2 regions of the Gracilibacillus sp. JCM 18966 genome follow, and region 1 is predicted to be linked to the other one. Evidence: a T-box and tRNA genes for the amino acid it is inferred to sense, from the RefSeq annotation. Region 1 holds a T-box; the other holds one or more tRNA genes.
What was found. The T-box of region 1 lies ahead of leuS (leucine--tRNA ligase). A T-box ahead of a tRNA ligase gene usually reads a tRNA of that ligase, here a tRNA-Leu.
Positions count from the first base shown of each region.

Region 1 (4,416 bases):
ATTTGTGAAATGCCTGTATTAAAACGTAAGTCCTCAAAATTTTGTGTCACTACTTTTACTGTTTCATGATAAACTTTTTCCAATTCTTGAGATTCTTTATCATCAGAGATTTTACCCGAAAGCTTTTCATCATCTGTTACAAAAAGACGCCACACTCTATCTAAAAATCTTCTTGCTCCATCCAGCCCGTTAGTTGACCATGCTACGGAAGCATCTAAAGGACCCATAAACATTTCATATAACCGAAGTGTGTCTGCTCCATGGCTTTTAACGATTTCATCAGGATTCACTACATTCCCTTTTGACTTACTCATTTTTTCATTATTCTCGCCTAGGATCATTCCTTGATTATATAATTTTTGGAATGGTTCTTTTGTTGGGACTACACCTATATCATACAAAAATTTATGCCAAAAGCGTGCATATAATAAGTGAAGTACCGCGTGTTCTGCACCGCCAATATAAACATCTACTGGCAGCCATTCATTTAGCAATCGTCGATCCGCTAATTGTTTAGAATTCTGTGGATCAATATATCTTAAGAAGTACCAACAGCTTCCAGCCCATTGAGGCATAGTATTTGTTTCACGACGACCCTTTTTGCAAGTCTTTTCGTCCACGACATTTACCCAGTCATCCATATTAGCCAATGGTGATTCTCCCGTTCCCGACGGTTTTATTTCCTCTGTTTTTGGTAAAACCAATGGTAATTCTTCTTCAGGGACTGCCGACATCGTGCCATCTTCCCAATGTATAATCGGAATAGGTTCACCCCAGTACCGTTGACGACTAAATAACCAGTCGCGTAATCGGTAGGTTACCTTTCTTTCCCCTTTATTATGATCTACCAACCATTTAATCGCTTGTTCTATTCCATCTTGCTTGTTTAAGCCATTTAAGAAATCTGAATTAATATGAGGGCCATCTCCTGTAAAGGCTTCTTTTTCAATATCCCCACCTTCTAATACAGGTACAATCTTCAAGCCAAACTTTTTCGCAAATTCATAGTCTCTTTCATCATGTGCAGGCACAGCCATAATAGCTCCTGTACCATATGACATTAATACATAATCTGCAATCCAAATTGGAAGCTTTTCCCCATTAATAGGGTTAACGGCATATGCTCCCGTAAATACACCTGTTTTATCTTTAGCAAGATCTGTTCGTTCTAAGTCACTTTTAGCTTTCACTTGATTAATATATTGTGCAACTGCTTCTTTTTCTGTTTGTGAAACGATCTTACTTACAAGTGGATGTTCTGGAGATAGCACGGCATAGGTCGCACCAAATAAAGTATCAGGCCGTGTTGTAAAAACAGTGAAGGTCTCTTCAAAGCCTTCCACCTCAAAGATTACTTCAGCCCCCTCAGAACGTCCGATCCAGTTTCTTTGCATATCTTTAATACTCTCAGGCCAATCTAACTCTTCTAAATCTTCTATAAGTCTGTCGGCATATGCAGTAATTTTTAACATCCATTGTTTCATTGGCTTCCGTTCCACTGGATGTCCACCGCGTTCACTTTTCCCATCAATAACCTCTTCATTAGCTAACACAGTACCTAGAGCTGGACACCAATTGACAGGTACTTCATCAATATAGGCTAACCCTTTCTCATAAAGCTTTAGAAAAATCCATTGGGTCCATTTATAGTAATTTGGATCGGTTGTCTTTACCTCTCGGTCCCAATCATAGGAAAAGCCTAGTTCTTGAATTTGACGACGGAAATTATTGATGTTTTGCTCTGTAAAAACTGCAGGGTCGTTACCTGTATCCAATGCATATTGTTCTGCAGGAAGACCGAAAGCATCCCAACCAATTGGATGTAACACCTCGTAGCCTTGCATTCTTTTCATTCTTGACAAAATATCTGTTGCGGTATACCCTTCTGGATGCCCCACGTGAAGTCCCGCTCCAGATGGGTATGGAAACATGTCTAATGCATAGAACTTTTCTTTATCGGAATGGGTATCAGTCGCAAAAGTCTTATTATTAATCCAATAATCACGCCATTTTTTTTCTATTTTTAAATGCTCAAATGACATTTTATTCCCTCCTTATTAACAACAAACGAACATTTGTTCTTAAACACAAAAAAACTCTCCTATCCCAGCTATGGGACGAGAGAGATTCCCGCGGTACCACCCAACATTAGTGTTAGTATTTTACACTCACTTTATTTCCTTAACGCGGATTACGACAAAAGCTACTGCTTCACTTTTGTAACATTTGAGGTGAGTTCGTAAAGATTAGTAATGACTTTCACCAAACGCCATCTCTCTTGAACTAATTGCTTTATTACTATTCCTCTTCATCGTTTTTTTACTTTAATTGTTGATTACTTTCTGATAGTTTAATGAAATGTCTTTCTTTTGTCAAGAAGTCCCGTGCCTTTGGGCTTTCATTGGGATACCTTTTGCTTATCTTTTTTAATCTGTTTACTTCTTAATTGTCCACAAGCAGCATCAATATCTGTACCATGCTCGACACGCACACCACAATTTATCCCATTTTCAAGTAATACTTGATAAAAATCAAGAATTGCCTTTTTCTCACTTCTATTATATTGATTATGCTCGTCTACTGGATTATAAGGAATAAGATTGACGTAAGATAAATGTCTTTTATCCTTTAATAGCTGGACTAATTGCTTCGCCTCTCCTACATGATCATTTACATCCCTTAGCAAGATATATTCAAATGTAATTCTTCGATTGGTCTTTTCTAGATAATAATCAATTGCAGGCATCAATTTTTCTAAAGGAAATGCTTTATTTATTTTCATTATTTTAGTTCTTAGCTCATTGTTTGGCGCATGTAGAGATAATGCCAAGTTGACTTGAATATTCTCATCAGCAAAATCATATATCCTTTTTGCTAAACCACTTGTAGACACGGTTATGTGTCTTGCACCTATTGAGAGGCCACTTTTGTCATTTACGATCCTTAAAAAGCTCATTGTATTATCATAATTATCAAAAGGTTCCCCTATTCCCATCACAACAATATGACTCACTCTCTCGTCTTTCCCACGCTGATCTAAATGTTTCTGAACCTTCATAATTTGTTCAACTATTTCACCTGCATTTAAATCGCGATCCTTCGTCAGCAAACCGCTCGCACAAAAGGAGCAACCAATATTACAACCTACTTGTGTGGTAACACAAACGGAATAACCATAATTAAACTTCATCAGAACTGTTTCTATAAGATTCCCATCCTGCATTTTAAACAAAAATTTGATCGTACCATCCTTTGATTCCTGTTTAATTTCTTCCGTCAATGTTCCAAGGATAAAGTGTTCCTCTAATAGTGAAAGACAATCTTTATTTAAATTGTACATGGCTGAAAAAGTATCCACTCTTTTTTTGTATAACCAATCCCAAACTTGCTTCGCTCTAAATTTCTTTTGTCCATGTTCGAGTAACCAACTAGTCAATTCATCAAAGGTTAATGAATAGATGGAAACTTTGTTCATTATAAATACCTCATTTCAATTTTCCGATTCATTACATCCCTTTATCATAATTGGTATAAGGCAATAAATCAAGTTTTCATTTATCCTTCAGAAGGATGTCACGAACTAAATGGATAACCATTAAAATAATACCTAATAGCCAAATTAAGAAGGCTGGATAAATAAAAAATGTAGAGATGTTAGCTAAAAAAGGAATTTCTAGCGCCTTTGATAATTTAAAGGTGGCTATTGTATACATTGCAACAGGGAAAACCATCCCCCACATTTGCTGGTCATAGTTAAGCGGAAATTTATGTATGATATAGCGCCAATACATTAGAATGACTAATAACGGAATCCACCATGTTCCTGTTACCCAGAAAAAAAGAGTGAATCCTTTCACAAATGGAATGAATTGTTGGATCAAAAGTGATTGCTGTGAATTCAGAATAATTAGGGAACCAGCTAAAGTAGTTATCGCGACCGCACCCATATTAATCCAATAAGGTGGAGTATAGGAAGAATATTTAAGATGCAGAAAAGTAAATCGATAAAAGATTAAGGTTATAATACTTAAATACAACATACAACCTAACAAATACATAGATAATGAAACAAAGAATATAAACTCTGCCCACTGCTCATCCCGAATCGAGGACACAAGTAGTGTCCCGACAACAGAGATCGACTGTGTTGCCACAGCTGCAATTAACCATGCTCCGTTAATCCCCTCCGCTAAGCTCGGCTTATCCTCTTGAATCGTAATGGCTGTAAAAAATGTATACATAATGGCAGTCCATAAAATAATGGAGATCAACCATAAGATTAATGCCAGGTTAGTTTTGTTTACGAAAAAAAGAAGCTCTGTTGCATAAACATTAATACCTGCAACAATCGTAAAAAAACCAGGCCCTCTTAAGTGACTTGTTAAATCTTCCTTCACATATGAAAAGAAAAATAAA
Region 1 covers NZ_AP043883.1:2,677,282-2,681,697, reverse strand. The annotation lists gene leuS (leucine--tRNA ligase) at 1-2,042, opposite strand, end outside; T-box leader at 2,111-2,321, opposite strand; gene rlmN (dual-specificity RNA methyltransferase RlmN) at 2,399-3,475, opposite strand; gene ACZ5N5_RS12800 (tellurite resistance/C4-dicarboxylate transporter family protein) at 3,552-4,416, opposite strand, start outside.

Region 2 (4,416 bases), 1.7 Mb from region 1:
GTAGGCGAGGAGAGAATCCTAAGGTGATCGGGAGAACTCTCGTTAAGGAACTCGGCAAAATGACCCCGTAACTTCGGGAGAAGGGGTGCTTACTTACGAGTAAGCCGCAGTGAAAAGGCCCAAGCGACTGTTTAGCAAAAACACAGGTCTCTGCGAAGCCGAAAGGCGAAGTATAGGGGCTGACACCTGCCCGGTGCTGGAAGGTTAAGGGGATGCGTTAGCATTAGCGAAGCGTTGAACTGAAGCCCCAGTAAACGGCGGCCGTAACTATAACGGTCCTAAGGTAGCGAAATTCCTTGTCGGGTAAGTTCCGACCCGCACGAAAGGTGCAACGACTTGGGCACTGTCTCAACGAGAGACCCGGTGAAATTATACTATGCGTGAAGATGCGCATTACCCGCGACAGGACGGAAAGACCCCGTGGAGCTTTACTGTAGCCTGATATGGAATGTTTGTACAGCTTGTACAGGATAGGTGGGAGCCTTGGAAACGTGAGCGCTAGCTTACGTGGAGGCGCCGGTGGGATACCACCCTGGCTGTATGAACCTTCTAACCCAGAACCGTGATCCGGTTCGGAGACAGTGTCAGGTGGGCAGTTTGACTGGGGCGGTCGCCTCCTAAAGAGTAACGGAGGCGCCCAAAGGTTCCCTCAGAATGGTTGGAAATCATTCGAAGAGTGTAAAGGCAGAAGGGAGCTTGACTGCGAGACCTACAAGTCGAGCAGGGACGAAAGTCGGGCTTAGTGATCCGGCGGTACCGAATGGAAGGGCCGTCGCTCAACGGATAAAAGCTACCCCGGGGATAACAGGCTTATCTCCCCCAAGAGTCCACATCGACGGGGAGGTTTGGCACCTCGATGTCGGCTCATCGCATCCTGGGGCTGTAGTCGGTCCCAAGGGTTGGGCTGTTCGCCCATTAAAGCGGTACGCGAGCTGGGTTCAGAACGTCGTGAGACAGTTCGGTCCCTATCCGTCGTGGGCGCCTGGAAGTTTGAGAGGAGCTGTCCTTAGTACGAGAGGACCGGGATGGACACACCGCTGGTGCACCAGTTGTTCCGCCAGGAGCATCGCTGGGTAGCTACGTGTGGAAGGGATAAGTGCTGAAAGCATCTAAGCATGAAGCCCCCCTCAAGATGAGACTTCCCCACACTTTAAGTGAGTAAGATCCCTCAGAGACGATGAGGTAGATAGGTTCGAGGTGGAAGCATGGTGACATGTGGAGCTGACGAATACTAATCGATCGAGGACTTATCTATACGTTCTTTGGATGAAAAACCAATGGTTTGTCTACTTCTTATCTAGTTTTCAAGGTATTTTTAAAAAACTCTTGCATTTGTTGTGAGAAATGCGTTATAATGTATCTTGTCCTTGAAAAAACGAGTCTGGTGGCGATAGCGGAGAGGTCACACCTGTTCCCATACCGAACACAGTAGTTAAGCTCTCCAGCGCCCATGGTAGTTGGGGCTCACGCCCCTGCAAGAGTAGGACGCTGCCAGGCATACATAGGAGGATTAGCTCAGCTGGGAGAGCACTTGCCTTACAAGCAAGGGGTCGCAGGTTCGAGCCCTGCATCCTCCACCATGTTATGCCGGTCTAGCTCAATTGGTAGAGCAACTGACTTGTAATCAGTAGGTTGGGGGTTCAAGTCCTCTGGCCGGCACCATTTAGAGCCATTAGCTCAGTTGGTAGAGCATCTGACTTTTAATCAGAGGGTCGGAGGTTCGAATCCTCCATGGCTCACCATTTTAATGCGGGTGTGGCGGAATTGGCAGACGCGCTAGACTTAGGATCTAGTGTCTCTCGACGTGGGGGTTCAAGTCCCTCCACCCGCACCATATTAATAAATATATTGCGGAAGTAGTTCAGTGGTAGAACACCACCTTGCCAAGGTGGGGGTCGCGGGTTCGAATCCCGTCTTCCGCTCCAGTAGATTTAATCATTTTGTTTGCCAGATGATTAGATTGGTATTATCCCATGCCGGGGTGGCGGAATTGGCAGACGCACAGGACTTAAAATCCTGCGGTGGGTTTCCACCGTGCCGGTTCGAGTCCGGCCCTCGGCACCACTTAGCGCCCGTAGCTCAATTGGATAGAGCGTTTGACTACGGATCAAAAGGTTAGGGGTTCGACTCCTCTCGGGCGCGCCATTTCCGGGAAGTAGCTCAGCTTGGTAGAGCACTTGGTTTGGGACCAAGGGGTCGCAGGTTCAAATCCTGTCTTCCCGACCATCTTCATTTTTTATGTGGGGCCTTAGCTCAGCTGGGAGAGCGCCTGCTTTGCACGCAGGAGGTCAGCGGTTCGATCCCGCTAGGCTCCACCATTTTTATTGATCATTGAAAACTGAACAAAACAACCAGTACAAAAAGTAAGAACATGCTAGCTTTAAGCGAGCTTGATCAACACAAGCACTTCGGTGCATCTATTTTATGGAGAGTTTGATCTTGGCTCAGGACGAACGCTGGCGGCGTGCCTAATACATGCAAGTCGAGCGCGGGAAGCTGACTGAATCCTTCGGGAGGACGTGAGTGGAACGAGCGGCGGACGGGTGAGTAACACGTGGGCAACCTGCCTGTAAGACTGGGATAACTCCGGGAAACCGGGGCTAATACCGGATAGTACTTTGGTTCATAGGAACCGAAGTGGAAAGGTGGCGCAAGCTACCACTTACAGATGGGCCCGCGGTGCATTAGCTAGTTGGTGAGGTAACGGCTCACCAAGGCAACGATGCATAGCCGACCTGAGAGGGTGATCGGCCACACTGGGACTGAGACACGGCCCAGACTCCTACGGGAGGCAGCAGTAGGGAATCTTCCGCAATGGACGAAAGTCTGACGGAGCAACGCCGCGTGAACGAAGAAGGTTTTCGGATCGTAAAGTTCTGTTGTTAGGGAAGAACAAGTACCGTTCGAATAGGGCGGTACCTTGACGGTACCTATCGAGGAAGCCCCGGCTAACTACGTGCCAGCAGCCGCGGTAATACGTAGGGGGCAAGCGTTGTCCGGAATTATTGGGCGTAAAGCGCGCGTAGGCGGTTTCTTAAGTCTGATGTGAAATCTTGCGGCTCAACCGCAAGCGGTCATTGGAAACTGGGGAACTTGAGTACAGAAGAGGAGAGCGGAATTCCACGTGTAGCGGTGAAATGCGTAGAGATGTGGAGGAACACCAGTGGCGAAGGCGGCTCTCTGGTCTGTAACTGACGCTGAGGTGCGAAAGCGTGGGGAGCGAACAGGATTAGATACCCTGGTAGTCCACGCCGTAAACGATGAGTGCTAGGTGTTAGGGGGTTTCCGCCCCTTAGTGCTGCAGTTAACGCATTAAGCACTCCGCCTGGGGAGTACGGCCGCAAGGCTGAAACTCAAAAGAATTGACGGGGGCCCGCACAAGCGGTGGAGCATGTGGTTTAATTCGAAGCAACGCGAAGAACCTTACCAGGTCTTGACATCTTCGGATGTCCCTAGAGATAGGGAGTTCCCTTCGGGGACCGAATGACAGGTGGTGCATGGTTGTCGTCAGCTCGTGTCGTGAGATGTTGGGTTAAGTCCCGCAACGAGCGCAACCCTTGATCTTAGTTGCCAGCATTGAGTTGGGCACTCTAAGGTGACTGCCGGTGACAAACCGGAGGAAGGTGGGGATGACGTCAAATCATCATGCCCCTTATGACCTGGGCTACACACGTGCTACAATGGATGGTACAAAGGGCAGCGAAGCCGTGAGGTGAAGCCAATCCCATAAAACCATTCTCAGTTCGGATTGTAGGCTGCAACTCGCCTACATGAAGCCGGAATCGCTAGTAATCGCGGATCAGCATGCCGCGGTGAATACGTTCCCGGGCCTTGTACACACCGCCCGTCACACCACGAGAGTTGGCAACACCCGAAGTCGGTGGGGTAACCTTTGGAGCCAGCCGCCGAAGGTGGGGCCAATGATTGGGGTGAAGTCGTAACAAGGTAGCCGTATCGGAAGGTGCGGCTGGATCACCTCCTTTCTAAGGATATAAGGAAATGATTTACGATGTGAATCATAGATTGTACTTGGTTGTTTGGTTCAGTTTTGAGCGATTGATGCTCAGAGGATCTTCTGTTAAAACCCGTCACGTCCTGTGACGAACACAGAAGTCACCACCTCGTGTGGAAGCTGTACCTTGAAAACTAGATAAGAAGAAATCAGGACGTGAAGGCACCAAAAGAAGCCAACACGAAACTGATGACAAGACATCAAATAAAAACCAACGACTTTTTCATCTGAAGCATGAGTATAGTTAAGTGAAAAAGGGCGCACGGTGGATGCCTTGGCACTAGGAGCCGAAGAAGGACGGGACAAACACCGATATGTCTCGGGGAGCTGTACGTAAGCATTGATCCGAGAATTTCCGAATGGGGAAACCCTCTACTCGTCATGGAGTAGAACCTCTATCTGAA
Region 2 covers NZ_AP043883.1:986,314-990,729, reverse strand. The annotation lists rRNA gene ACZ5N5_RS04680 (23S ribosomal RNA) at 1-1,255, shown strand, start outside; rRNA gene rrf (5S ribosomal RNA) at 1,381-1,497, shown strand; tRNA gene ACZ5N5_RS04670 (tRNA-Val) at 1,505-1,580, shown strand; tRNA gene ACZ5N5_RS04665 (tRNA-Thr) at 1,587-1,662, shown strand; tRNA gene ACZ5N5_RS04660 (tRNA-Lys) at 1,667-1,742, shown strand; tRNA gene ACZ5N5_RS04655 (tRNA-Leu) at 1,750-1,834, shown strand; tRNA gene ACZ5N5_RS04650 (tRNA-Gly) at 1,851-1,925, shown strand; tRNA gene ACZ5N5_RS04645 (tRNA-Leu) at 1,976-2,064, shown strand; tRNA gene ACZ5N5_RS04640 (tRNA-Arg) at 2,069-2,145, shown strand; tRNA gene ACZ5N5_RS04635 (tRNA-Pro) at 2,150-2,226, shown strand; tRNA gene ACZ5N5_RS04630 (tRNA-Ala) at 2,243-2,318, shown strand; rRNA gene ACZ5N5_RS04625 (16S ribosomal RNA) at 2,422-3,983, shown strand; rRNA gene ACZ5N5_RS04620 (23S ribosomal RNA) at 4,255-4,416, shown strand, end outside.
Region 2: it encodes a tRNA-Leu, which carries the amino acid that the T-box ahead of leuS (leucine--tRNA ligase) is inferred to sense. The anticodon was not compared.